Prosthecobacter sp.: one gene and its partner. The protein of the gene in region 1 binds, or shares a complex with, the protein of each later gene. Links are inferred from orthologs where the notes say so. Each region holds a gene or a part of one and is shown on either strand. Other genes may lie near its edges.

What was found.
Region 2: the proteins of dnaB (region 1) and dnaG are in contact, whole or in part, in a crystal structure (PDB 2R6A), measured with the Geobacillus stearothermophilus proteins. The link is inferred for Prosthecobacter sp. from one-to-one orthologs. Residues at the interface, in WP_033016901.1 of Geobacillus stearothermophilus: Ser13, Glu15, Ala16, Gln18, Glu91, Leu92, Asp94, Ala95, Val96, Pro97, Thr98, Ala99, Ala100, Asn101, Tyr104, Tyr105, Ile108; in WP_049624496.1 of Geobacillus stearothermophilus: Lys456, Leu457, Leu458, Pro459, Ala460, Asn463, Ala464, Leu467, Leu535, Leu536, Ile537, Ala538, Gln544, Glu545, Asp548, Tyr549, His552.

The regions. Positions count from the first base shown.
Region 1 is NZ_JAXMIH010000008.1:662,072-676,578, forward strand. Bases 7,579-10,473 are described here. They hold dnaB (replicative DNA helicase), read right to left. Parts: upstream 9,835-10,473; coding sequence 8,323-9,834; downstream 7,579-8,322. Other genes in these bases: U1A53_RS11125 (acyl-CoA dehydrogenase family protein), read left to right, coding at 7,579-7,771; mscL (large conductance mechanosensitive channel protein MscL), read left to right, coding at 7,854-8,318; U1A53_RS11140 (hypothetical protein), read left to right, coding at 10,018-10,473. In the rest of the region: U1A53_RS11105 (patatin-like phospholipase family protein), read left to right, coding at 85-1,119; U1A53_RS11110 (AMP-binding protein), read left to right, coding at 1,073-2,560; U1A53_RS11115 (thiolase family protein), read left to right, coding at 2,565-3,836; U1A53_RS11120 (3-hydroxyacyl-CoA dehydrogenase NAD-binding domain-containing protein), read left to right, coding at 3,872-5,908; more of U1A53_RS11125, read left to right, coding at 5,933-7,578; more of U1A53_RS11140, read left to right, coding at 10,474-11,733; U1A53_RS11150 (hypothetical protein), read left to right, coding at 11,902-12,591; dnaN (DNA polymerase III subunit beta), read left to right, coding at 12,698-13,795; U1A53_RS11160 (hypothetical protein), read left to right, coding at 13,827-14,318; U1A53_RS11165 (prephenate dehydrogenase/arogenate dehydrogenase family protein), read left to right, coding at 14,434-14,507. UniProt on the Escherichia coli protein: The main replicative DNA helicase, it participates in initiation and elongation during chromosome replication. Travels ahead of the DNA replisome, separating dsDNA into templates for DNA synthesis.
Region 2 is NZ_JAXMIH010000023.1:630,219-644,707, forward strand. Bases 1-2,877 are described here. They hold dnaG (DNA primase), read right to left. Parts: upstream 2,428-2,877; coding sequence 574-2,427; downstream 1-573. Other genes in these bases: rpoD (RNA polymerase sigma factor RpoD), read right to left, coding at 1-443; U1A53_RS23160 (Gfo/Idh/MocA family oxidoreductase), read left to right, coding at 2,522-2,877. Outside these bases: more of U1A53_RS23160, read left to right, coding at 2,878-3,946; U1A53_RS23165 (hypothetical protein), read left to right, coding at 3,984-5,366; U1A53_RS23170 (hypothetical protein), read right to left, coding at 5,375-5,905; U1A53_RS23175 (PVC-type heme-binding CxxCH protein), read left to right, coding at 5,995-8,850; U1A53_RS23180 (polyphosphate kinase 2 family protein), read right to left, coding at 8,904-9,788; U1A53_RS23185 (hypothetical protein), read left to right, coding at 9,824-11,368; U1A53_RS23190 (PVC-type heme-binding CxxCH protein), read left to right, coding at 11,449-14,466. UniProt on the Escherichia coli protein: RNA polymerase that catalyzes the synthesis of short RNA molecules used as primers for DNA polymerase during DNA replication.

The DNA of each region.
Region 1 (14,507 bases):
GGAGGAATTGTAAGCACATTATGACACAATTTTTGAAACTATTTCGGCCTTTGGAGTCGAATAAGGTAACAACCACCGCAGGCCATGAACGCCAACCTCCATCCGCCCTTTCGAGGATGGAGCCGTGTCGAAGAAGGCATGAAACACGGCACAGGGGGAGAAAAGACGCCTCGCATCGGCTTGGTGCTCTCCAGCGGCGGGGCGCGCGGTCTGGCCCATGCAGGGGTGATTCAGGTTTTGGAAAAAAATAACATCCCCATCGCCGCCATCGCGGGGTGCAGCATGGGGGCCTACGTCGGGGCGCTGTGGGCCGCCGGACTCAATGGGGAGCAGCTCGAAGCCCGTGCGCGCGAAATCAAAGACCGCAAAGCTCTCAAAGCACTGCTCGATTACGTCATTCCGCCTTCCGAGGGCCTGATTCGCGGCGAAAAAATCCGCCGACATTTCGAGCGTGATCTCGGCACCAAGACCTTCGCTGATCTCGACAAGCCGCTGCTCGTCATCGCCACCGATCTCGACCGTCTGACGCCGCATGTCTTTGATTCCGGCTTCGTTTCGCATGCGGTGCATGCCAGCGCCGCCATTCCGGCCATTTGCGCTCCAGTGCATCTCAATGGCCGCCGTTTCACCGATGGCGGCACTTCGGAGCCACTGCCTGTCACCCTGCTCAAAAATCGACTTCATCTCGACCATATCATCGCCGTGAACGTCATGCCGATGCCCGGCGATTTCGAAGCAGGTCTCGATGGCACCCTCGTTACGGGCGACAAGACAACGGGCAACTTCATCTCGCGCATCTTCCGTTTGTTCTGGCGCAAGCTGAACCTCCTCGCGGCTGGAAATGTCCTCGACACTTTCCGTCGCGCGTTGATGGCCGCCCAGCTTCGCCTCATCGCCAAAGAGGAGGCTGCCGCCGATGTCGTGATCCATCCGCGTTTCACCACCTCGACGTGGCACGACTTTGAAAATTTCGGGCACTACCTGCAGGCCGGTCGCGATGCCGCCGAAGCCGCGCTGCCTGCCATCCGTGAACTACTTTCGCCAACCCAACTCAACCAGGAGACAATCAGCCATGAAATTGCTCCATCACACACCCGATTGGAATGCCTCGCCGCCTGAAGACTGGCACCACTGGCAGCTCGCGCGTCTGCGCGACTACCTGAACCACCGCGTCATCCCGTTCAGCGCGCATTACGGTCGCATGTTCAAAGAACACGGCATTGATCCGCATGACATCAAATCACTCGAAGACTGGAGTCGCGTGCCGTTGACCTCGAAGCAGGATCTTGCCAATCCGCGTGACTTCGTGCTCATGCCCAATGAGGCCGCGTTACGTCGTGAGCCCGGCATGATCTTCGATGTGCTGCTGCATGGTCGAAACGCCGCCAAGGAGCATGCCGAGGCCGAATTCCGTCCCATTCTGCTCACCAGCACCACCGGTCGCAGCGCCGATCCCGTGCCGTTTCTCTACACAAAGCACGATCTCCATAATCTCGACATCAGCGGCACGCGTTTGATGCTCGCTGGGCGCTCGCAGCGCGAGTTTCGCCACATGAATCTCTTCCCCTATGCGCCTCACCTCGCCTTCTGGCTGGCGCATCATGCGGGACTCGGCTTTGGCACCTTCATGCTCAGCACCGGCGGCGGCAAAACGCTCGGCACCGATGGCAACATCAAGCTCATCGACAAAATCCAGCCGGACATCCTCATCGGCATGCCCACCTTCATTTACCATGTGCTGCGTGAGGCCGTCGAAACCGGTAAACGCTGGACCAATCTGAAACGCATCGTTCTCGGTGGGGAAAAGGTGGCCGACGGCCTCCGCGCACGCCTGCGTGATCTCGCCACAGCTCTCGGCAGCCCCGATGTGCATGTCATGGCCACCTACGGATTCACCGAGGCGAAGATGGCCTTTCCTGAATGTGTCGGTGAGTCGCACGATGCCAGCGGCTATCACCTCAGCCCGGATCTTGGCCTCGTCGAAATCATCGACCCGAAAACCGGGGAACCCGTCCCCGATGGTCGCCCCGGCGAGATCGTCTTCACGCCACTCGACGCGCGCGGCACCGTGGTCCTGCGCTACCGCACCGGCGACATTGCCGAAGGCGGCCTCACCTGGGAAAAGTGCCCCAACTGTGGCCGCACCTGCCCGCGTTTGCTTGGCCCCATCTCCCGTGTCAGCGAGGTCCGCGAGTTGCACATCGACAAGCTCAAAGGCACGCTCGTGAACTTCAATCTGCTCGAACACCTGCTCGATGATCAAAAGGGCATCGCCGCCTGGCAGATCGAGCTGCGCAAGCGCAATGACGACGCCCTCGACACCGACGAAGTTCATCTCCACCTCACCGCCGAGCCCGGTGTCCACGAGGCGGATCTCGAACTCGCCGTCTCCCGCCGTTTCCACGAAGCCACCGAGATCACACCGAACGAACTCCACTTCCACACGCTCGCCGAACTCCGCGAGCAACTGGGGGTTGGCCGCCTCCTCAAAGAGGAAAAGCTCGTCGATCACCGCCCCAAAGCCCACACCGCCGCATCTCATGTGGCCCTCAGTTCCTAACGCCATGAAAACTCCCTCACTTGTCATCGTCGCCGCAGTCCGCACGCCGTTTTCACGAGCAGGCACGGATCTCGCGCACCTCGACGCCGTCGAACTCGGCCGCCATGCTGTTGCCGCGTTGCTGACACGCACCGGCATCGATCCCATGCTCGTCGATGAAACCATCATCGGCTGTGTCGGTCAGCCACCGGAAGCCATGAACATCGCTCGTGTCATCGCTCTGCGTGCGGGTTTGCCCGAATCGAAGCCCGCTATGACGGTACATCGCAACTGCGCCTCCAGTTTGGAGGCGCTCACGCTCGCGCACGCCAAAATGTGCGCCGGTCAGGGTGAAGTCTTCATCGTCGGCGGCACCGAAAGCATGAGCAACATGCCGTTCTACTTCTCACGCCCTGCCGTGGCCAAGTTCACCGCCATGAGCCGTGCCCGCGATTTCACGGGCCGCGCGAGAGCCGCGTTGAATTTCCGTCCGGCTGACTTCGCGCCCGTGATCGGCATCAAACTTGGCCTCACGGATCCTGTTTCCAATTTGAACATGGGCCAGACCGCCGAAGTGCTCGCTCGCGAATTTGGCATCACGCGTGACATGCAGGACGCCTTCGCCATGCGCAGCCATCTGCGGGCCACGCAGGCCAACCACCTCCTCAATCAGGAAATCGCCCCCGTTCTGGGAAAAAACGTAGTCGCCACCGACAACGGCATTCGTGCTGACTCCAGCCTCGAAAAACTCGCCAAACTCAAACCGCTTTTTGATTCGCTGACTGGCAGTGTCACGGCGGGCAATTCCTCGCAAATCACCGATGGTGCCGTCGCCCTGCTCGTCGCGACCGAAGAAGCCGCTGCGGCGCACAATTGGAAGCCGCTCGGGCGTCTCGTCAGCTATTCCGCCACTGGTTGCGATCCGTCTCGCATGGGGCTCGGTCCTGTCCGTGCCATGGATGCGGCTTTGCATCGCAGCGGTTGGAAGCTGGGTGACGCTGATGTCATCGAGATCAACGAAGCCTTCGCCGCGCAGGTGCTCGCTGTCATGAAATGTCTCGCCGATCCTGCCAGCGCGCGCCGAGCCGGATTGGAAGCACCACTCGGTGAAATAGACCCCGCCAAGATCAACGCCTGCGGCGGTGCCATAGCCCTCGGCCACCCGGTCGGTGCCAGTGGTGCCAGACTCGTCCAAACCGCCCTCAACCAACTCCACGCCACCGACACCAAACGTGCCGTTGTCAGTCTCTGCGTCGGCGGAGGTCAAGGCATGGCCGCCTGCCTCGAAGCATTATGAATTCCAAGCTCATCAACCGCATCCTATTCAACGCCATGAAAACGCTCCTTCTTGACCGCCCCTCCGTCATTCACGATCCTCCGCATGTGCTGGAGGGCATCGTCCACGGTCATCCCATCCCCGCGAAGCACTTCCGGCTCGACGTGGATCACGACGGTATCGCCTGGCTTGTTTTCGACTCACCCAAGTCCTCCGCGAATGTCTGGAATGAGGAAACGCTGCGTGAGTTCAACCACCACCTGGAATCTCTCGAACATGACACCCGCGTGAAGGCTTTGGTGCTTCGCAGTGCCAAAGATCGTATCTTTGTGGCTGGTGCGGACCTCAAAGCCATTCGCAGCATGCCGCATGCCCGCGTGAATGATCTCATCTGGCTCGGGCAGGCTGTGTTTGACCGCCTCGCACGGCTGCCTGTGCCGAAAATCGCCGCGATTCACGGCGCATGCATGGGCGGCGGCTTTGAAGTCACCCTCGCGTGCGACTGGCGCATCGCCAGCGATCACGAATCAACGAAGATCGGCCTGCCGGAGACACAGCTCGGCATTTTGCCCGCCTGGGGCGGTTCCACGCGGCTGCCGCGGCTGATTGGTGTGCGCAAGGCGCTCGATCTCATCACCAGCGGCAAACTGCTCAGCGCCTCTGCGGCGAAACATGCGGGCCTCGTCAGCCATGTCGTGGCTCCCGAGCATCTCGAAACACTCGCCCGCCGTCTCGCACGCGAAAAACGGCCTGAACCTCGGTTCCGCCTCGAAAACCTCTTTTCGCCGATCATCCGCCGTTTCGCCACGAAGAAGGCTTTGGCGAAAACGCGCGGGCTTTATCCCTCGATCACAAAGGCCATCGAAGTCGTCACTCATGCTGTGCATGGTGAAATCGACGAGGGTTTGCTCCTGGAGCGTGAGGCCGTGGCGGAACTCATCAAGGGCAACGACTCGGCCCGGCTCATCGACCTTTTCTTCAAGCGCGAAGAAGCCAACAAGCGTCCCGCTGTCGTTGGGACGGCGATTCCCATTCACGATGCCGTGGTCATCGGCGCTGGCGTGATGGGATCGGGCATCGCGCACGTACTAGCTTCGCGTGGCGTACGGGTCCTTATGACGGACGTCACCTCCGACAGCCTCGCGCGTGGCCTGGAACGAATTCATGGCCTCGTTTCAGAAGCCGCGCGCCGCAGGCTGGTCACGAAGGTGCAGGCCCGCGATACACTCGACCGCATCAACACCACGCACACGCCCGTGCCGCTGAATCGTCATCATCTCGTCATCGAAGCGGCCACGGAGAGCATGGATCTGAAGAAAAAAATCTTCGCTGATCTCGCCGCTCGTGTTTCGAGCGACACCATCCTCGCCACAAACACCAGCGCACTGTCTGTCGCTGAACTCGCGAAGACCGTGCCGCATCCTGAGCGCGTCATCGGCCTGCATTTCTTCAATCCTGTGCATCGCATGCCACTGGTGGAAATCATCACGCTGCCGGAGACCGCACCCGATGTGCTCGCCACCGCAGTGAGCTTCGTGCAGAAGCTCGGCAAGACGCCCGTGGTTGTCAAAGACAGCCCCGGCTTCCTCGTTAACCGCATTCTTGTCCCTTATCTCATGGAAGCCGTGCGTCTGTACGAGAAGGGCATTCCGGTGAAGGACATCGACGAGGCCATGCTCGAATTCGGCATGCCAATGGGCCCGATGCGCCTTCTCGACGAGATCGGCCTGGATGTGGCCATGCATGTGGCCAAAACACTCGCCGACGCCTTCCCGGATCGTTTTCCGAAGTCCGATGCGCTCGACAAGCTCGTCGCCGCCGGCCATCTCGGCAAAAAAACCGGCCAGGGCTTCTACCGCTATGAAAACGGCAAGGAAATTTCACCAGCCACGCATTTTGACCTGCCGCGGCATGAGAGCATTCGGACCAATCTGGCGCTCCTGCTCAGTCAGGAGGCCATGCGGTGTCTCAAAGAAGGCATCGCTCGCACCGCCGCCGACATCGACCTCGCGATGGTTCTCGGCACCGGTTACCCGCCGTTCCGCGGCGGTCCCATCACTTTCGCCCGGGACACGGGCATGATTGATTATTGAAACCCTCAACTGGAGACCAAGGCCATGAAAACAACTCTGGAAGAAACCAAAACGCTCATCGACACCTCCCGCATGAACGCGGGCCAGCGTGCCGCGCTTGAAATGGCGGAAGCCGCCCGCGACGAGCGGCGCAACACCGGTCTCGCCGCCGGCATCTTCTTTGGCGAGCCGAACTTCGACAAGCTGCTGCCGTTTCCAAAGCAAAGCGTCGAAGATTACGACCAGGGCGATGCCTTTCTGCATCGTCTCGAAGCTGTGCTCGACAAATTTGCCGATCCCGATGCCATCGACGCCACGGGGGAGATTCCAGACGAGTTGTTGAACGAACTCGCCAAGATCGGGGCCTTCGGCATCAAGATTCCGGTCAAATATGGAGGCTTGGGGCTGTCGCAGACGAATTACTCGCGCTCTGCGATGCTGCTCGGCAGCCGATGCGGCAATCTGGCGGCATTGCTGTCCGCGCATCAGTCGATTGGAGCTCCGCAGCCGTTGATTTTGTTCGGCACGGAGGAGCAGAAGGCGAAATACCTGCCGCGTTGCGCACGTGGCGAGATCAGCGCGTTTGCGTTGACCGAAAACGATGTCGGCTCCGATCCGGCGCGGATGAAGACGGAGGCTGTGCTTGATGGCGATGAATACGTCCTCAATGGCGAGAAGCTGTGGTGCACGAATGGCACGAAGGCCGGAATGATCGTGGTGATGGCGAAAACGCCGCTGCTTGGCAAACCGCATGCCACTTCGGCTTTCATCGTTGAAACAAGCTGGCCAGGCGTCGAAATCATTCACCGCAGCCGCTTCATGGGCCTCAAGGCGCTCTACAACGGGGTCATTCGTTTTGAAAACGTGCGCGTGCCGGCGGTCAATGTGCTCGGGGGTGTGGGTCGCGGCCTCAAAGTGGCATTGACGACGTTGAACACGGGACGCATCACGCTTCCGGCCGCCTGCACGGGCTTGTCACAGCGCTGCCTCGACATCAGCACGCGCTGGGCGCGAAGCCGCGAGCAGTGGGGACAGCCGATAGGCCGCCATGCGGCCATCGCGGACAAGATCAGCCGCATGGCCGCCGACACTTTTGCGATGGAGAGCGTCGTGCGTTATGTCTCTGCTCTTGTGGACAAGGACAAGCATGCTGACGTGCGCCTCGAAGCTGCCATCGGCAAATTGTGGGGCAGCGAGAAGTCATGGCGCATCATGGATGACACGATGCAGATTCGCGGCGGGCGCGGTTTTGAAACGGCGCAATCGCTCAAGGCGCGTGGCGAAGTGCCGGAGCCGGTGGAACGTCTGTTCCGCGACTCACGCATCAACACGATTTTCGAGGGCAGCAGCGAGATCATGCGTCTCTTCATCGCTCGCGAGGCGTTGGAGCCGCATTTGCGGCTGGGCGCTGAAGCGGTGAACTCGACGCTGCCGTGGAAAGCCCGTGTGAAGGCCGGAATGCGTGCCGCGAGGTTTTACGCGATTTGGTATCCAATGAAATGGCTGCCGTTTGGTTCTGGTGATGCCAAGGAACATCTGCATCCTGCCTTGCAGGGTGATCTCGATGCCGTTGCCCGGCTTGGTCGCAAGCTGGCACGTGATTTGTTCCTCGCGATGGCCCTCAACGGCCCGAAACTCGAAAAGCGGCAGGTTTTGCTCGGCCACTTTGTTGATGTTGGAGCAGAACTCTTCGTGTGGAGCTGCACTTTGGCGCACGCTGAGTCCAGATTCACGGATTCGTCGATGCCAGAGGTCGAAATCGACAAACTGGTGCGCTTGGTGAAGTTCTTTGGCAAAGTCACCCGCGAGCGCATCGCGGCGAGCTTTGCCAAGCTGCGCGTCGGGCTCGATTCCGAGAGCTGGAAGGTGGCGCAGGAAGTTTAGACTGGCGTGAAATGATGCTGGTTGGATTAATACGTGACCGGTTCGAAGAACCGGTCACATCCACCTGCAATCATCCACCCATATGCTCAAAGAATTCAAGGCATTCATCCTCAAAGGCAACGTCATTGATCTCTCCACTGGTGTGATCATTGGCGCGGCGTTCACCGGCATCGTCACGGCTTTTTCGAAAGGGATCGTGGAGCCAATGCTGGCGCTGTTTGGCGGTGGTCCGAGTCCCAAGCTGACAATCCCGATCAAGGAAACGATGGTCGAGGTGGCAAAGCTGGGCGCGGATGGAAAGCCGGTCATGGATAGCGGCAAGGCGGTGATGGAAACGGTGCCCAAGATCATCGAGCTCGATCTCGGCCTTATCATGGGTGCTGTGATCAGCTTTCTCATCACGGCGGCGGTTGTCTTTTTTGTGATCGTGAAGCCAATCAACAAGCTGATGGCACTGACGAAGAAAAAAGAAGCCGAGGCGCCGCCGCCTGTGCCTGCCGCAGACATTGTGTTGCTCACGGAAATCCGCGACCTGCTGAAAAAATAGGACGCTATGGCGACTCGGCTTCTTCGCTGCGCTCGACGAAACGCATGGCGTGGTCGATGAAGCGAAGCGGGACGTCGTCGGTGGGGCCGTTGCGGTTTTTGGCGATGATGAGCATGGCCTCGCCCTTTTTCTTTTCCTCGGCTTCCTCGTCTTCGACTTCCATCTTGGCTCCCGCGTAATCGGAACGGGTCAGGAGGCCAACGACGTCGGCATCCTGCTCGATGGAGCCGGATTCGCGGAGGTCGGAGAGCACGGGGCGCTGGCCTTTGCGGGATTCGACGGCGCGGTTGAGCTGGGCGAGGACGATGATGGGAACATTGAGTTCTTTGGCGAGGCCTTTGATGCCAGCGGAGATTTCGGCGATTTCGATCTGACGGTTGTCTTTGGCACGACGACTGCCGCTGGTGACGAGCTGAAGATAATCGATCATGATCATCTGGATGCCATGCTGCTTTTTGAGGCGGCGTGATTTGGCGCGCATCTCCATGATGTCGAGACCGGGCGTTTCATCGATGAAGATCTGTGCTTTTTGCAGATCTCGCGTGGCTTTGGCGAGCGCATCCTGCTGAGCACGAGAAAGGAGGCCGCGGGAGAGATCCTGCATGCTCAGACGTGCGCGGGAGACGAGGAGACGACGGACAAGCATCGTTGCGCTCATTTCGAGACTGAAGACGGCGCAGGGTGTGTTGCAGTCCACGGCGATGTGCTCGACGATGTTCATCGCGAGCGAGGTTTTACCCATCGACGGGCGTGCAGCGATGACGAACATTTCACCGCCTTGCAGGCCGGAACTCATCGCGTCGAGCTTGCTGTAGCCTGTGGAGAGGCCGCGGAGCTGGCCGGGGTGCTCCAGCATGTACTGGATGCTGTCGATGGCATCCATGACGTGCGTGGAGAGCGATTTGATGCCCTCTTGAGCGCCGACGGATTCACGCACGGCAAGCACGCGTTGCTCGGCATGGTCGATGACCGTGTCGATATTCTCATCCATCTGCTCCTTCCCGTGCTCATAGGCGTGATGGATGTTCAGTGAGCTGGCGTGGATGAGTTCACGCAGGATGTGCTTGTCGAGAACGATCTTCTTATAATATGGGAAATGCGAGGGGATCGGAACGAAGGCGAAAAGCTCCGAAATCGCGGCAGCACCGCCGACTTTGTCGAGCAGGTTCTGGTCACGTAGCGCGTGGGTGAGCGTGACGGGATCGACGGGCAGGTTTTTGTCGTAAAACTCCAGCAGCTTCTCGTAGATGGTACGGTTGGCGTCGTGGTAAAACGCGAGCGCGGGAAGCGTTACGCGGCATTCGCTGAGGCGCTCGACGGGATCTTGGAGCAGGCAGGAAAGCACGCCTTTCTCGGCCTCATCGCTGAAGGGCAGGGCGCGGTTGAAGGAGGCGAGAAGTTCCTCTGCGGAGGGGATTTCGTTGCGTTTTTTGAAGTTTTCCGGGCCTCGCGAAGGAGTGGAGGCACCACTGGCAGAGACGGGGGGGGCAGCGCTGGTGGGAGAAGTGTCGGCCATGGGTAGGATAGCCAGAATGGCAGGGCGGGGGGAGGGAGTCAATGCCAGCCGGCTGTGGAGATGGTTTGGTCATCCCAAGCAAAAAACTTTAGCTAATGCTTGATTTAATTGGGGTTTATCCTGAAAAATGAACGCTTCCCGAAAAGCCGGGTCAAACGCCCCCCCTCTCACTAACAACCATATATGTTACTCACAGCCCTCAAACTCAAACTCGCGGCTCTCGTCGCGGTCGCAGGCATCGATACTGCCGATATGCCCGGAGCCTCCCCCGCATTTGTCGAGATCCTGACAAGCCTCAAGTCCGAACAGGACAAAGTTCAGGCAAATCCAGGAGCCAACAACACGGACATCAACAAGTCATTCAATGACGCCGTCGCGAAGGTCCGCGAGCTGGCTCAAAAGGATGACAAAGACGCCATCTACGCGCTGGCCCATTGGGGCGTGCTCAGCGGTGCGAACATCAATGAAGTGGCGGCACTTTTTCGCAAGGCTGCCGACAAAGGCCAGATCCTCGCGAAATCGGAGCTCGCCCAAGTACTGATGCAGGCCGGTGCGCAAAACCCAGACGCTGTGAAGGAAGCCATCAAACTGATCAAGGAAGCCGAAACCGCCGACAACAAGGTCGCCCGCCGGATGCTTGCCCAGTTGCACCTGCAAGGTGTCACGGAAGGCGATAAAGGAGTGGTAGTGGTCGAAAAGAGCGTAGCGAAAGCAAAGGAACTGCTCGACAAAGGCAACAAGGCTGGTGACGGCGAAGCCACTCTTGGCCTGGCACAGCTTTACTCCGCAGGCGTGGAAGGCGTCCCGCAGGATCATCAGAAGGCGCTCGACTACCTCATGGAAGCAGGCAAGCAGGGCAATGCAGTCGCCCTCAGCACCTACGGTGCTCGTTTGTTGAATGGCGATCCTGACACCAAGGAAAGTCCAAAGCTGGTGAAGAAGGATGTGGCCGCCGCCCTGAAGATGTTCAATGACTCTGCCGAAAAAGGTCTTGCTGCCGCAAACCGCATTCTCGGCCAGATTTATGAAAATGGTGTCGGACCTGATGGCGCTGACGTGAAGCAGGATGTGTCCAAGGCATTTGAATACTACACCAAGGCCGCCAACGGCAACGATCCGCAGGCGCTCTTCCGCCTCGGCAACGCGTTTGAAACCGGCATTGTCAAAGATCCCAAGGGCAAGCGTGACGACAAAGAGAACGTCTTGATCCAGCCAAACCCCAAGAGTGCCCTCGACCTCTACCGCCTCGCGGCGCAGAACAACCTGGCCGAAGCCTTCTACAATGTCGGCGTCTATTATGAAACCGGCACTGTGGTGGACAAGGATCCAGTGAAAGCCTTCACCTTCCACATGAAGGCCGCTACTGCCGGCATCGCGCAGGCCATGAACCGTCTCGCCGGCCTCTATGCCAACGGCACGGGCACCACTCAGGACCTTGTGGCTGCAGCAGGCTGGTATCAGCGTGCCGCCGACATGGGTTTTGCTCCTGCCCAGATTGCCCTCGGCATTCTCTATGAACAGGGCGCTGGTGTGCGTCAGAGCCGCACGGTGGCCGCAGGCCATTTCTCGGACGCAGCCCAGCAGGGCAATGCCTTGGCCATGCTCCGTCTTGCCAACCTGTATGCAGTGGGTGTGGTTCCCGGCACACCGGAGCTTCCACGCGCTTGGGCCTACGCCAAGCAGGCGGATGACCTTGCCAAAGCCAGCGGCAACAAGGCGGATATTGATGTGACTGCAAACGTGATCGCCCAGCTCGAAGCCAAAATGTCTGATGCTGACAAGGCCGAGTCGAAAAAAATCTATGAGAAACTGCCGAAGCCTCAGGCGGGTGCACCTGCGCCTGCAGCTCCGGCTCCTGAAGCCGCTCCCACCAAAGGTGGTGCTTCAAAGAAGAAATAAGCGCTTGTCAAAACAGACGCCTTTGCTAGTCTCCGGCTCCCCAAATCCAAGGGGAGCCGGTTTTATTTCCGGGGCATTAGCTCAGTTGGTAGAGCGCCTGCATGGCATGCAGGAGGTCAGCGGTTCGAACCCGCTATGCTCCACCAAACCTCGCACAGGATCACCGCCATGAAGCCACTGCTGATCCTTTTTATGGCGGCCGCCATCATTCTGCCGCCGGATTCCGCCGCGCGCGAAGTGCAAAGTCACGGCCTGCTGTTTGAGCAATGGCTGCGCGACACCTTCTTTGGCGGCTATCAGCCAAAGAATTACACGCAAAAATGGGACATCCCCGCCGAGGCCAATCCTGATCACGGTCGCATTCCCGTGAACCCCAAAGCTGCCAAGCATGGCACGCCCATTGGCCTGGGAGATGCATTGCGGCAGTTTGAGATCGACGAGGCTTTTCTGCTCATCGTTGGATTCTGGGAGCAGGAGACACCTGCGGAAAAGCGTTGGACGAACGTGCAGACGGTGACGGTGACGCCTGAAGTCTGGGCCAGGCTATGGCACCCGGTCACCAAGGCGGCCCTCGAAAACCTGAACGCCGTCATCAAGGACAAAACACTCAGTCTTGAAGAAGCCCGCACGCGTGCCCAGGCGATCAAGTCACAAGCACCCTTTGCCGAAGCTGTCATTCAGGTGAATCCGAAGATTGATGGCAGCCAGCGCCGCCTGCAATGCAGCCTGCGTTTTGACGATTTCTTCAACCATCTGGCCCCGGCGGCATCACCTGTTCCGCAGACCAAACCTCAGGTTTTTGGCGTTTCCGTCCCGGCCCGATTTGAGTCCTCACCACGAAAACTGAGTCCGCCCTGAATATGAAGGAATTCAGATTGCAGTTAGACACCCGGATTTTTCCGCTCAATATCCTTGCCGTTTCATCGGGGTTTGTTAACAAATCGCCCCAAAGCAGGCATTTTATATGAAGTTCACCATCAGCAAGGAATCCTTCCTGGGAGCCATCAACCAGGTTCAGCACGTGGTCAGTTCGCGCACCACACTCGCCATTCTCTCCAATGTCCTGCTCAAGGCGAAGGATGGCATGCTCGAACTCACCACCACCGATCTCGATGTCGGTGTGACCTGTTCAGTGCCTGCCGAGGTCGATGAGCCCGGCGCCACCACCCTCCCGGCACGCCGGCTGGCCACCATCATCCGCGAACTCCCGTCGGAGGAAATTGAAGTGAAGGTCGATGAGAAAAACGTCGCCTCCATCCGCAGCGGTCCCAGCTATTTCAAAGTGCTCGGCCTTACCAGCGAGGAATTCCCCGCGTTGCCCCGCTTCGATGATGCGCGTGAGTTCCGCATCGAGCAGCAGGTGCTGCGCGATTGCCTGCGCAAGACCAGTTACGCCATTTCCACTGACGAAACGCGCTACGTGCTCAACGGCATCCTGTTCTCCTTCAAGGACAACGCCCTCACGATGGTCGCCACTGATGGCCGCCGCCTCGCGATGGTCGAGCAGGAGCTGGAGTTCCCGCAGAGCCAGGAAATCGATATCATCGTGCCCACCAAGGCCGTGAACGAGCTTTCCCGCCTGCTGGGCGACTCTGGCGAAGTGGCCATTCGTGTCACCGGTTCTCAGGTCGGTTTCGATCTCGGCGACAGCCTGCTCGTCAGCAAGCTCATCGACGGCAACTACCCGAACTACCGTCAGGTCATCCCCGGCGAATCGAAGGAGCGCATCCCGCTGGAGCGCGAGGCTTTCCTCCGGGCCATTTCACGTGTGTCATTGCTCGTCACGGAAAAATCCAATTCGATCAAATTCATCTTCACGCCCGGCAGCGTCGAAATCGTTGCTTCCTCGCCTGATGTGGGTGAGGCGCGTGAAACGCTGGCCATCAATTACAAGGGCGCGTCGATCACCATCGCCTTCAATCCGGAGTTTGCGATGGCTCCGCTGCGAAACCTGAGTGCCGACGAGGTTCATCTGCATCTCATTGATGAAATCAGCCCCGGCGTGCTGCGCAGCGGCACGAACTTCCTCTATGTGCTGATGCCCATGCGTGTGAACGCCTGATCCCGCCATTTTTCCCCAACCTGAACACGCCATGAAACGTCACCTGCAAGCCTTCTTGCTGTTAGCGATCGCCTCCAGTTTGACCGCATGCTACGGTCCCACACCTCCTCCGCCAAGAGGCCCGCGTGGTCGTTCGCTTGATGTGCCGCCTCGTTATGGCGTGCCACCAGAGCAGACCCAGTACTTCGAAGGGGTGAACATGGCGGATCCCAATGCTGCGGCAGTGCAGCCACCGAATCCCAATGCTCCAGTGACGGGTGACAACGTCACACCTCCACCAACGACTGGTGCAACCACAGCCCCGCCTCCGGTGACGGTCACACCTCCTGGCAACACTCCGCCCACCAATCCGACTCCGCCTCCTGCTCCCGCCGAGATTCCCTTTGCTACCCGCATTACGGGCAAGCCCGGCTTTGTGAAAAGCCCGTTTGATCCAAATGGTCAGGCCATTGATGTGCGCGACTTCCAGTCCGGCCAGAAGGCTCGCTGCCCATACACCGGCAAAATCTTCCGCGTGCCTTGATCCCCGGCCCGGTCGCCAGGGATCGTCCAGTCAAATCGAGCGCGGCGTGAGGAAGCCTTGATTTCTGTTGGCCGACCCCGTTCGTGCCGTGGAATGCCTTCCCCTTCTTCGCTTCGTGTCCATCGAACGTTCCATCGCCATCTTCAGCCCCGGTTTGCTTGGCGGATCGCTGGTCAAAACAATCCAGCA
Region 2 (14,489 bases), on another replicon or contig:
ACAGGATCATCAAACACATCCAGCTTGGCCGATGCGGCATCACGTTCTGCGGCGACACGCTCACGGGCGGCGGTGTGGCGCGCTGCGACACCGTCCACATCGGCCTCGTCGGTGATCTTGATCTCCATCGCGCGCAGCCGCGTGATGAGGGCGTCCATGAGATCCGGCGTGACGAAACCGGCGGGCAGGGCGTCATTGATGTCATCCCAGGTCAGATGATCATGTTCGCGTGCGGTGCGGATGAGATCGCGCAGGCGGGCCTGCACGTCGGGCGAGTGAATGTCATCGTGCGTGGTGTTCGCAAACTGGGTGATGCCTCCGGCATAGCCGTTTTTCGGCGGCCTGCCGCGGCGGCGTCTGAGGGGCTGTCCATCGGGTCCGAGCAAAACGGCGGGCTTTTCCTTCGGTGGATGAATGCGCGGTCTGCCGCGGCCGCGTTTCATAGTAACGTCCACACCTTCGACAGCGGCAGAAGCGCCTGCCTGTCCGGCTGCGGTTGAAGAATGGGATCCGTTAGGGTGTTTTTTAGAGACGGCCATACATGCCTCGGTGGGGTCCGGGAACTGCGTCAGGTCAGGGAACGAAACTATTCGGGGTGCCTTTCGTACGGTCAAGGCATTCTTTCCGCAGAGCGCTGAGTTCCACCACCTGCTGCTGGAGACGCTCCATCTCCGCCTCTGACAGGCCCGGCTGGCGTAGTTTCGACTGCGCGCCTTGGATCAGGCTTTGCAGTCGGGCGAATTCCAGCGCGTAAAGCGACGCTTTTGCGTCTTCCAAACTGCCAGGCAGACGTGGACCAGCCTGGAGCTGGGCAAACGCCGCCTCCTGATGCTTCTCCAGCCCGGCCATGAATGCGAGCTGCGAAGTCTCATCCGAGGGGTTGTGGCGGCTGTGTACCAGCAGGGAGAGCAGTTCTGTGCCCGGAACCTCGCGCAGCATGTCCTCACAGTTCGATTCACGCAGCCAGTGCATCACTTCGGCGTCGTTCAATGCCATCTGGCAGAGCAGCACGGCGGTCTTGTGCTGTGAGGAGAGCAGCTTTTTAGCCTCATCCACGACGTTTACGGTGGAATCCGCCTTCTGCTGGCCGGCATTCCTTTTCTGCTCATTGGCCGCGCGTTTGACCATGGCGTTGAGCTGCTCCTCCGAGATTTCGAGCAGCTTGGCGACCTTGTTCACGGCGGTGATGCGCTGGGCCACGCCGGTGAAGATGCTGATCGCGGCAGCCACCTGCTCGGCCATGCGCACGCGCTCGACCATGCCGTCGGATTTGGCGCTGGAGCGCAGACGGCGGATCTGATACTCCAGGAAATCGGTCGCATTGCCCAGCACGGCCTGCAGCGCGTCCTTGCCCTGCTTGCGCAGCAGGGAGTCTGGATCCTCGCCCTGCGGCAGCGCGGCCACTTTCACGGTGAGTCCAATGGGGGAGAGGATTTTGAAGGCTTTCTCGGCCGCCGCGTAACCGGCGTTGTCGGAGTCGTAGCAGAGCACGATCTCGTTGCAGACGCGCTTGAGCAGCTTCGCATGCAGATCGGTGAAGGCGGTGCCCTGGCCGGCGACCACGTTCTGAAATCCGGCCTCGTAGAGCATGATCATGTCGATCTGCCCCTCGCACACGATGGCCTCGCCCGCTTTTGAGATGGGGCGTTTCGAGCGGTCGAAACCGAAGAGCACCCTGCTCTTGCTGAAGAGCGGTGTCTCAGGCGAGTTGACGTATTTTCCGCCTTTTTGCTCCGCGCTGAGGATACGGCCGCTGAAGGCGATCACGTCGCTGTTGTCATTGCGGATCGGGAACATCAGCCGGTGCCGCCATCGGGCGTAAGGGCGGCCGATCTGGCCGTTTTCATCCTCGGTCGGCTGCACAAAGATGCCCGCCTCGACCATCACCTGCTCGGGGAGTTTTTGCTGGGCCATCCATTCCCGGTAAAACGTGGTGCTCTGCGGCGCGTAGCCCATCTGCCAGTTCTTCGCCACCTCGGCGGTGATGCCGCGAGATTTGAGATATTCGCGGGCGGGAGCGGCCAGTTGGTGCTTCATCAGCAGTTGGTGAAACCACTCCGCCGCCTCGCGGTTCGCGCGCAGCAGCAGGCTGCGTTGCTTCGCCTCCGCCTCGGCGTTCGCATCCCACACTTCCTCCTCCACGCGGATGCCTGCCGCGTCAGCGAGTCGTTTCACCGCCTCCACGAATGACAGGCCGTCATGCTCCATCACGAAGCGGATGGCCGTGCCGCCCGCGCCGCAACCGAAGCAGTGGTAGGTGTTGCGTGAGGGGCTGACGTTGAAGGACGGCGTGCGCTCGTTGTGAAACGGGCAGAGCCCCAGGTAGTTCGTGCCCGCCTTGCGCAGCTTCACGGAACGCCCCACCAGCGCCACGATGTCAGTGGCGGCAATCACTTGCTGGATGGTTTCTTCCGGGATGCGGGACATGGGGGCGAAAGGTGTTGAGCGCGGCCTCTGCCGCAACCTCATCACGAAATCTTTCTTGGCCTCATGAGGACGGCTCGCTATAAAGTTCGCCACCATGCAATCCAGCCCGTCCACCTTCTCCCGCCGTCGTTTTTTGACCACCAGCGCTGCTGCGTTGGGTTTTCCCACGATCATTCCAGCCACTGCGCTCGGCAAAGGAGGGCGCCCGGCGCCTTCGGAGCGCATCACGATCGGCGCCATCGGCTGGGGTACCATCGCTGGTGACTGGACGCCTTCCTTTTTGAACAATGACAAGTGCCAGGTCATCGCCGTGGCCGATCCGATGAAGGAATACGGCCACTACGGCTATGATGGCAAGGAAACCGGTGGTCGTGAGGCCGGAAAGAAGATCATCGACGAGCATTATTCCAAAGCCGCGAACAAGCCGGTCAAAGCCTGCGCCAGCTATGCCGATTTCCGCGAGATGATGGAGAAGGAAGACCTCGACGCCGTGCAGGTTTCCACACCCGATCACTGGCATGCTTACATGGCCGTGTATGCCGCGCGCAAAGGCAAGCACATCTACGGTCAGAAGCCGCTGGCGCTGAACATCGCCGAAGGCCGCCTCATGAGCGATGAAGTCGCCAAAGCGGGCGTGACTTGGCAGACCGGCAGCCAGCAGCGCAGCGATCAGTATTTCCGTCTCGCCTGTGAGATGACGCAAAACGGCCGCATCGGCAAACTCAAGCGCGTCCGCGTCGGCCTTCCTGGCGGTCATTCCAACTGGAACGGCATGGCCGATCAAGTCAACGTCGCCCCCGTGCCTGCTGACTTCGATTATGAAATGTGGCTCGGCCCTGCGGAGCACATGGACTACCGCCCGGCCTTGCTGCCGCTCAACTGGCGTCACAATTTCAATTTCTCCGGCGGCATGATCACCGACTTCGGCGCGCATCACATCGACATCGCGCAGTGGGGCATGGGCACGCAGCTCACCGGCCCGGTCGAGTTGCGCAACATCAGCGGCACGTTGGACAAGGCGGCGCTCTACAACACCGCCACCGCGTTCTCCTTTGAGTGCGTGTATGAAAACGGCGTTGTCATGCACGTTGCCAGCCCGGATCACAAGCTCATGCCCGAGGTCGAGGCCGCCCTGGCCGCTCCAAACGCGAAGAAGCCCTTCGACCATGTCGGCGTGATGTTTGAAGGCGACGAAGGCAAATGGATCTACGTGAACCGCGGCAAGATCACCTCCAGCAGCCCCGAGATCCTGCGTGAAAAGACCCGCCCGGAAGAAATCCATCTCTATGAGAGCAAGGATCACTCCGACAACTTCCTCTCCTGCATCTACGACGGCAAGCCGACCGCCACACCGGTCGAAGTCTCCCATCGCAGCATCACCATCGCGCATCTCGCCAACGTCGCTCTGCGCAGCGGCAGCACCGGTCTGAAGTGGGATCCGAAGACCGAGACCATCGCCGACAACGCCGCGGCATCGAAGCTGCTCTCCAAGGAATGGCGCAAGCCGTGGACGCTTTGATGCAGTGTTACGCGCCCTTCATCCTCCCATCAAACGCATGTCGAAACCTTTCCTGCCTCTGATCATGCGCGGAGCCTTCCTGGCGGCCATGCTGGTCGCGGGCATGGCTTCGCGTGCTGGAGCGCAGGTGCCGGAGACGATCAAGATCGGTCCGCTCAAACCCATGGAGACGCTGCCCTCGCTCGCGCCTTCCATTCCGGCGGCACCGAAAACGGAAACCCAAGCGGCGGCTCCCGCAGTCCAGCCCGCGCCTCCGCCGCTGCCTACAAACAACTCGCTCGTCATCACCGGGCCGGTGGCGCAGGCCTATCTCTACGTGGAACCGTATCAGACGCGGTTTGAAGTGCTTTTCGATGCCGCCACCATGCTGGCATGGCTGGCACCGGGCGAGCCGCTGCCGAAAACACTCACGCCTGCACAGCAGCAGCAGTTGAGCCAGCAGGCGGCGTCACGTGCCGCCGAATGGTGCGCCCTCAGCACCGCTGATGAAACGCTGCCCGTCCCTCAGCCGCTGGTCGCTGTGATCAAAGGCCTGCCGGGAAACACCCTGCCGCTCAAGGAAGATGAGGAGGTGGCGCTGAACCAGGCGATGCTTGGGTTCATGTGGGAGTTCGCCACGCCGCCCGGTCCGGATGAGCTCAATGTCACCTGGAAAGGCTGGCTTCAAGGCACCACGAAACTGCCTGTGCGTGCGTTCTTTGGCCCGTTGAGTGAAACGGGGGAAATTCATTCCACCGTCAAAAGCTATCGCTGGCGCAATCAGGGCCGTCTGCCGCGTCCGGCACCGCTGGCAGCAGTGCCGCAGTTTGAAGTTCCGCAGCCCATGCGTCTCCCGCTCGGTGGCATTCTCTGGCTGCTCGGGGGCCTGATCTTCTACCTCTATCTCAAGATCACGGACCACAAGCTTCCCGGTGGCAGCCTGCCCTTTGTCGCCGTCTGGCTGCTCGGGGCTGTGCTCATGAGCCAGTTGCTGGTGATTCCGGTTCAAAGCGGCTCCGCCAGCCCGGAGATCACGCAGGTCGAAGAAGCGCAGAAAATTGTCTCTCCACTGCTGCGCAATGTGTACCGCGCCTTCGACCACCATGCCGAATCCGACGTGTATGACGTGCTCGCCCGCAGCGTCGATGGCGAGTTGTTGCGCCGGCTTTATCTCGAAACCATCCAGGCGCTGACGCTTGATGGGCGTGAAGGAACCCGCGTCACCATCGCTGAATTTTCCGCCACGGTGGATAAAGTCGAGGCGAATCCCAAAGGCGATGGCTTCATGGCCGACTGCAACTGGATGGCCCGTGGCATCGTCGGCCACTGGGGCCATAGCCATCCCCGTGTGAACATCTACAACGCCCGCATCACCATCACGCCCGCCAAGGGCGAATGGAAGCTCACCGGCCTCGAAGTTCAGGAAGTGCGGCGGTTGTAGCTTGGAGATTATTTGATCGTGACGGCGGCGATGACTCCGATCAGTACGATGATCAGCAGAATCAGCAGCACCCATGTCACAACGGAGGTCTTTCGTTTTACATGGGGTGTCGCGGCAATGATTTCCTTGTATTCGGGCGTCATCACAAACTTCCCCTGCTTGCCCAGCACTTTGACCAAAATGTAGGCATTGATGAGCGTTCCCAGAGGGAAGGCGAACAGACCAAGGCAGGAAAAGATGACGGTTGGGATGCGCGCCCAACTTTGCAGCCTGTTCAGACCATAAGCCACCACGCCCTGCCCGACACCGACCGCCAATAGTATCGCGCCCAGCAACAGCGGAGACACATCCTTGTCCAATCTGCTGCCTGCCAGCCCGGCGATGCCCACCAGAATCAGCACAAAGGCACCGAGGTAGTACAAGGTGCCCACTGACTTGATCGTCGCCTCGGTGTTGATGTGCTGCCTGCGGTCGAGCTCAGCTTGAGATGTGACCTGAAGAACCTGGGACTGCGGTGCGGCGTAGGGATTGAACTCCATCGGTACCACTCCCATTCCAGTTTAAAACTGTCAATTCACATCTGCCCGGCCGACACATGTGCCCCCCTGCATGCGTATGACTCGCCATCATGCGCCGCCTCCTTTTCCTTCTCAGCGTTCCTGCCCTCGCCGCCGACCTCCCGCCCGACAAAGGCAACACCATTCCCGAAAGCGGCAAACGTCCCGTCGTCTTGACCGGCAAATCATCGCTCGCGTTGCCGAAGCACGACCTGCCTGAAGGCTACACACTCAGCGTCGCCGCCGCCGCGCCGCTCGTCACCCATCCCATCATGGGCTGTCTGGATGACAAGGGCCGTCTCTTCGTCGGCGACGGCGTCGGCGTGAATTGGAACAAGAAACAGCTCGAGGAGAGTCCGCCCAACCGCGTTCTCATGCTCGAAGACACCGATCACGACGGCACCTTCGACAAAAGCACCGTCTTCGCCGACAAGATGACCTTCCCGCAGGGCGCGTGCTGGTTGAACGGCAGCCTCTACGTCGGCTCTCCTCCCGGCATCTGGAAACTCACCGACACCGACAACGACGGCGTCGCCGACCAGCGCGAGATGATCGTCGGCGGCTTCGACTACACCGGCAACGCCGCCGACATCCACGGCCCCTTTTTGCATCCGAACGGCCGTCTCTACTGGTGCCACGGTCGTAAAGGCCACGACGTGAAGCAGAAGGATGGCACGCCCGTCGATGCCTCGCTCGCCTGCGGCATCTGGAGCTGCCAACCCGATGGCAGCGACGTTGCCTGGCACTCGCTTGGTTGCGGTGACAACCCCGTCGAAGTCGATTTCACTCCCGAAGGCGACATCATCGGAGTCCAGAATCTCTATTACTCGCAACCACGCGGCGACACCATTGTCCACTGGCTCTACGGCGGCGTCTATGAGCGCCCCGACCAGCTCAAAGCCATCGCCCATCTGCCACGCACGCTGGAGACGATGCCCGTCATGTACAACTTCGGCCACGTCGCCGTGAGCGGCTGCTGCTTCTGGCGCGGCTATCCAACAGCGAACAGCGAACAGCGAACCGAGAACTTTCTTGTCACCCACTTCAACACCCAGCGCCTCGTCCGCATGGAGCTCACCCCCAGCGGCAGTACCTACAAGGCCGTCGAGAACGAATTTCTCAAACTCCACAACCCCGACATCCACCTCACCGACGTGATGGAAGACCCGCGCGACGGCTCCCTCCTCCTCATCGACACCGGCGGCTGGTTCCGCATCGGCTGCCCCAGCAGCCTGATGGCGAAGTCGGATCTGCTTGGTGCCGTGTATCGCATTAAGCCGAAGCAACATAGGATCAAGTCACCCGAACTCCATGAAATCGCAGCGTCACTCGGTAAACCCTTAGATCAATCTGTGGCAGCCACGATATCGTCCGATGCCCCATTCGATGTGAGAAGAGCTTGCGATGCCATTGCCTTCCGAGGCCGCATCCTCGACGACGAGAAAAAGGCTCTGAGAAGACTCCTTGCCAGCGGCAAACTCGATTCTCCCGCTGAACATTCAGCCGTTCATGCCGCCATCACGGTCCGACTGGGTCTCAATCCGAAGGAGGTAAGCAGTGCCTCAGGACTGCGTTGCTACCTTCGCGTGGCCAGCCAGATCGCCGAAAAGGAGAGATCGGAAGGCCATCGGCAGCTTTTAAATGCGGCGCTTCAGCTCATCGACGATCCCGCCACGAACGCACTGAACATGCTCCTCAACCAAGCCAATGCAGACGACACCGTCGGCGCACAAATCGCAAAATGGTCGTCAAAGGCTTCGATCTCAGATGCTGAGCTGCATGCCTTGACTGTGGCAGGCGTAAAACTGATCGGTCAGACAAATGCCAATATCGCGGTGGCGCGACTCCTGGCTCATAAAAGCACCACTGCGCGAACAGCAGGCCTCAACATCCTCGCCTCCCAAACCACCGGCACCACCAACGACGCCTGGCTCCCCACGCTCGACAAACTCTTGGCCGACGCCCCCACGCCGCTCGTTCTCGATGCAATCAAGAAACTCAAGTCCCCGCACTTCGATGCCGCGCTCCAGGCCATCGCGAACGACGCCAAACGCCCGCTCGCCATTCGCCTGAAGGCCCTCGACTCCGCTAAATCGGTGAAACTCACTGGCGAAACCTTCGACATGGTCAAAAACGTCCTCGCCGATGCTGGATCATCCTCTGCGGCGAAAATTCAGGCGGCGGGCATGCTCGCCACTGCGCCCATCGCGAAGGAGCAGATGGCGGCCATCGCGCCGCTTTTGGCCTCGGTGGGACCGGTGGAGCTGAAAACGCTGCTGCCGCTGCTCAAACGCCACAAAGACGCCGAGATCGCCAAGACACTCGCTCGTGAAATCGCCAAGAATCCGGCGATTGCCAGCCAGCAGGAGAGTTTGTACCGCACCGCGCTCGCCGATTTGCCTCCGGAGATTTTCGAAACGATCATCCTGCCCGCCTACACTGCCGCCGCCGCCGCCACCGAAGCCAAAAAACGCCAGCTTGGTCCGCTGGCCGACAAAGTCCTCGCCAGCGGCAACGCTGTGAATGGCAGGAAGCATTTCGACACCGGCAAAGGCACCTGCATCGCCTGCCACAAGATCGGCGATGTCGGCCGCCCCATCGGTCCCGATCTCTCCCACATCGGCGCGATCCGCACCGAGCGCGATCTGCTCGAAAGCATCCTCTTTCCCAGCAATACGCTTTCTCGCGATTACGAAGCACACGTCATCGAAACCAGTGACGGCCAGAGCACCATGGGCGTCATTAAATCTCACACTGCCGAAGGCCTGCTCGTCGTGGACGTCGCCGGCCAGGAGAAAACCATCGCCCATCAAGCCATCACAGGAGACACAACACTCACGACCAGCCTCATGCCGCTGGGCCTTGATCAAACCTTGCCCGAGCCGGAACTGCTCGATCTCGTGGCGTGGCTGCGGAGTTTGAAGTAGCACGGACATTCTTGTCCGTGTCCGAATCACGGGCTGGAAGCCCGTGCTACGCTTCACTCTGACAGCAGCAGCCGTTTCGCCGCCTGGAGATGCTTCTTCTGCTCCTCCGGCAGCTCGGGATACTTCAGTTTCATCGTCTGCATCTCGGCCAGAATCGCCGCGCTGACGATGAGGCGCATGTTTTTCTTGTCGTCGGCGGGCACGACATACCAGGGGCATTCGTCGGTGGCGGTGGTGCGGATGGCGTCCTCGTAGGCCACCATGTAGTCCTTCCAGTGGGAACGTTCCTTCACGTCGCCCTCCTCGAACTTCCAGTTCTTGCTGGGCGTGTCGATGCGGGCCAGAAAACGCTTCTTCTGCTCCTCCTTCGACACATGCAGAAAAAACTTCACGATGCGGATGCCATTGCGGTGACAGTAGCTTTCCAGATTGCCGATGTCTTTGAGCCGGTCGGCGAAAAGTTTCTTCAAGCTCTTGGTCGTCGCGCCTGGCAGGCGTTGAATCTTGGTCACAATCTCGGGATGAATGCGGCAGACGAGCACCTCCTCGTAGTAGCTGCGGTTGAAGATGCCGATGCGCCCGCGTGGCGGCAGCACGCGGGTGGTGCGCCAGAGGAAGTCATGATCGAGCTCGTCATCCGTGGGCCGTTTGAAGGCATGCACCTCCACGCCCTGTGTGTTCACCCCGCTCATCACATGCTTGATCGTGCTGTCCTTCCCGGCGGCGTCCATGGCCTGAAACACCAGCAGCAAGCCCTGCCGGTTCTGCGCATACATCTTCTGCTGCAAGTCGTCGATCTCCATGCGGAACTCGGCGATGAGTGATTCGTAGTGCGCGTCATCACGGTACACATCCTTCACCTTGGTCCGCGCCTTCTTGATGCGAAACGGTCTGCCATCGGGCACGCGGAAGTCTTCGAGATCGAGCTTGAGTTTCATGAGAGTGAGATCGGAGCTCCTCAGGCATAACAGCAATGCCGCGTCATGAACAGAACGAACTGCAAGAAGGCGGCCACGCCGCGAGTTTTGTCGCCTTCATGCTCAGCCGTCTCCTCGCAATCACTTTCCTTCTCGCCAGCAGCGCCATGGCGCAGGTGAGCGGTGATGTTTCGGACCTGAAGGCGGGGCTGGTGGCGAAGTGGGATGAGGTGATGCCATTGGACACGGAAAAGATTTTGAGACTGCCTGCGGATGCTGAGGGAATGAAGCTGGAGGACTTCTCCGTGGCGTTTGTGTTCCAAGTCGAAAAGCAGCCAGACATCGAACACGGCAGTCACATTATGGCCATGGCCAACGAATCTCAGAACGGACTGCTGGACTGGCATCTTGGTCCGAAGGGCTTTTCCATCACGCTCGAAGGCCGGGGATTGGGGCATCCTGTTTCCGTCTCATCGCCGATGGAAGGCCGGTGGTGGCATGTGGTGCTCAATGTGAAAAGAGACGCCAGACAGGCGCTTTCTGGCATTTGGGTAAACGGTGTCGAGATGAGTTCTTGGCGTGAAGCCCTTGTTCCCATCGTGCTCGCCAAAGCCTTGTTTGATCCGTCCAGTCGAGGACTGGGCGGCCAGATCGCCAACCTGCGGCTCTACAATCGCGCTTTGACCCGCCCGGAAATCCTCGAACTCGCTTCCATGCCGCCGATGGCGGGTTTGAAGCCGAAACTGGAGCCTTATGCAGGTTCGATGAAGCTGATGACGGAAGAAGTCATCGCCGTGCTCGGTGGCACGGAGGCTGTGGCGATGATGGAAGACGGGACGATGGAGGCGATGCTGATGACACAGTTTCCCGGCAGCCGCGTGAAAGTGCGGAATCTGGCATGGGAAGCGGACACGGTGTTCCGCATGGATCGTCCGATGAACTTCGGCGGCTTGAAGCAGCAGATTCAGCGAGCGCAGACGACTTCCGTGATGCTGATGTTCGGACGACAGGAGTGTTTAGAACGTGGCGAGGCCGGTTTGGCGGAGTTTCGGGCTGCGCTGGAAAAAATCGTGGCCGTTTGCGCGGAGGTGACACCTCGATTGGTGTTGGTGGAGCCGCTGGCGTTTGAAGGTGAGCTGACCAAGCACAACGCGACGCTGAAGAGGTATGCGGGGGTCATGGCTGAGATCGCGAAGCAGCATGCGGCCTTGTTCGCGGCTCAAGATGCTGATTTGAAACCGGGATCGACACGAGATGGCCTGAATCTGACTTCCACTGGAGCGGCACAGCTTGGTATGAGTGTGGCGGCGTTGTGGAATGGCGATTCAAAATCGCCACCCCGGGGCGGCGATTTGCAAACGCCGGATGCGCGCTTGAAGGCGCTGATCGGCGAGAAGAACACGCTTTGGCATCGCTACTGGCGTCCGGCGAACTGGGCATTCCTGCATGGGGATCGCACGGCGCAGCCGAGCAGCCGGGATCACACCGATCCGACGCAGCGCTGGTTTCCGGGTGAAGTGGAGCAATTCAAACCGCTGATCGAAGCGAAGGAGAACGAGATATGGAAACTGGCGAACGATCTGGGAGGCAAGCTGCCGTGAAGTTCATGAAGGGAGCGCGGGCACTCCTGTCCGCTTTTGGAAGCGTTATGTGGCGGGCAGGAGTGCCCGCGCTCCTCTCGATGAGCATCGCGTTCGCCCAGCAAGCGAAGAAGAAAGGCATCTCCGTCGGCGAACCACCGGCGGATCATTCGCCGGAGGCGGAGCTAAAATCGTTCAAGGTGCTCGATGGCTTCGAGGTGAACCTGTTTGCGAGCGAGGCGGACGGAATTCCGAATCCGATCGCGATCCGTTGGGATGAACGCGGGCGCTTGTGGGTGTTGCAGACGAGTGACTATCCGCAGGCGAAGCCGGGGACAGTGTCGGATGACAAGATCATCATTCTGGAGGATACGAATCACGATGGTCGCGCCGACAAGAGCACAGTCTTCACCGGTGGACTGAGTCAGCCGATGGGCATGGAGCTCGCGCCGCGTGATGCGGGGGTGAAATCGCCCAACGGGCACTCGGTGTATGTGGGCGAGGGCGAGAAGCTGTGGCTGATGCACGATGACGATGGCGATGATCGCGTGGACCGGCGTGAGGTGGTGTTCAGCGGCTTCGGCACGGGGGATACACATCAGTGCCTGAACAGCTTCATCTGGGCGCCGGATGGGGCGCTGGTGATGCATCAGGGGCTGCACTGCTACTCGCGCGTGACAACGGTGCATGGCACGAAGACGCTCTACGGCGCGGGCTTCTGGCACTACTACCCGAAGAGCGGTCGGCTGAATCCGTATCCAACCGGCATGCCGGCGAATGCCTGGGGCACGGCCTTCACGAAATGGGGCCAGCCAATCATGGTGGCGGGCGCGGCAGGCATGTTTTGGGCGCGGCCGATGGAGGTGAGCACGTCGCTGGAGGAAGACTCGCATGTTTCCAATCGCCACGGCATCCCCCATTTCCTGCTGGAGCGCTTTCAACTGCCCTACAGCGGCCAGATCATCAAGACGGACGGCCTGCGGAAGTTCTGCGGCGTAGACATCGTGGGGAACACGCACTGGCCGGAGTCGATGCAGGAGGAAGTCATCAGCGGCGGGTTCTTTGAGAACGCGGTGTATCGCCACAAGCTCATACCGCACAGCGAATTCCCCAGCGGCATGGAGGCGGTGGAGCAGCCCGCGCTCATCACCAGCGACAACGTGGCCTTCCGGCCGATTGACGTGCGCTTCGGCCCGGAAGGCGCGCTCTACATCGCCGACTGGTATGATCCGATCATCGGCCACTATCAGGCGAGTTTCCGGCATCCGAACCGGGATGCGAAGCATGGACGGATTTGGCGCGTGGTGGCGAAGGGGAGAGCCAGTTCTCAGTTCTCAGTTCTCGGTTCGCAGTTGAGCAATGCGGAACTGCTGAAGACGTTGGAACGGGGTGATCGCTGGCATCAGTATCAAGCGCAGCGGGAGTTGGCGGGGCGGTCGGGTACTGAGGTTGTGAAGGAGCGGGCGGTTGTATCGGAATCCGACCTGTTTGGGGAGCAAGGCACACTTGGATACGACCACACCCGGGTTGCATGGCAGATGCACATGATTCATGAACAGCCCAATGAGCAATTGCGAATAGGTTTGCATTCCGACGATCCCTGGCGGCGCGTGCTGGCGGCCCGTTGTCTGGGACAATGGTATCCTGTCGATGATGGCGACTACAATCTCAGGAGGCTTGTTTTGGATGATGTAGCCATTGTTCGTCTCGAAGCCGTTGTTGCCGCTGCGAAAATCGATTCACCCACAGCCATTAAAACAGCTTTGGAAGTTCTGGACAAGCCGATGGACAGTTTCATTGAGCGGGCGTTGTGGCTGGCGGTGCATGCGACGGCACCGCAGTGGAAGAGGCCGCCGTTCGAGATTTTGAACTCGCTGCCGCCGAAGCATCTGGCGTTTTTGGTGGAGAAGGAGGGCAGCGCGGAGTTGCTGGGCGTGGTGCGCACGATGCTGGCGCAGAAGGGCGAGACGATGCCGCCCGAGACGCGGCGTGGGCTGGTGGTGGCGCTGGTGCGCAAGGGTGAGCCGAATGACATGCTGATGGCGCTGAAGCTGGGCGTGAAAGATCAGGCGGTGCTGGAGGATTTGGCGGCTGCGGCTGCGCAACGTGACCTCAAGACGCCGGAAGGGGCGGAAGCGGTGCTGCTGGGGATTTTGAAGGACGGGAACGAGGCGCAAAAGGTGGCGGCGTGCGCGCTGGCGGGCGCTTGGCGGCTTAGGAGCGCGGATGCCCTCATCCGCGAGCTTTTGAAGGCGGGTGAGGGCACCCGCGCTCCGGCTTTGATGGCGCTCTCACGATTGGGTGAGCCGGTGGAGACGTTTGAAGGCTTCGTAAAGGACGCAAAGCAATCGTGGCCGGTGCGCACAGCGGCTTTGACGGTGCTGGCGGAGAAAAAGCCGGTGGTAGCAGGTCAATTGGCGGCAGAGACGATTTCGAGCATCACAGACGCGGAAGCGATGCGGGCGTGGCTGGCATCGTTGTTGTCGCGTGAGGCCTCCCTTGCGGCCTTGGCGAAGGCCTTGGATACCAAGCCGTGCTCCTCTGAAGCGGCGAAGCTGGCGATGACCGTGCTGACAGCGGCAGGCCGTGGCGATGCGGTGCTGACGACGGCGTTCGGGAAGATTTTGGGCGTGAAGAATGTGGTGCCGGCTTATGACGCGACCTGGGTGATCGCTTTGGCGGCGGAAGTGAAGGCCAATGGTGATGCGGTGAAGGGAAAGGCCGTTTTCCATGCGCCGCTGTCGGGCTGCGTCGCGTGTCACAAGATCGGCGGCCAGGGCGGCATCGTGGGGCCGGAACTGGACGCGGTAGGACGTGGCGTGCCGGTGGAACTCTTGATCGAGGCCGTGGTGTGGCCGAATCGACAAATCAAGGAGGGCTATGTGGCGACAACGTTGACGCTGAAGGACGGTCGCAAGCTGCAAGGCTACAAGGTGAGCGAGGCGGGCGGGGAACTGCAGTTGCGGGAGCTGGCGAGCGGCCAGACGAGCCGGTTCACGGCGGCGCAAATCGCGGAGAAGCAGGAGGCGGGATCGCTGATGCCGGAGGGGCTGATCATGAACATGACGCGGGAGGAGTTGCGGGATTTGGTGGCGTATTTGGGTGCGTTGGGAAGATGAGGAACGGCGGGCCGGTCAAGGGA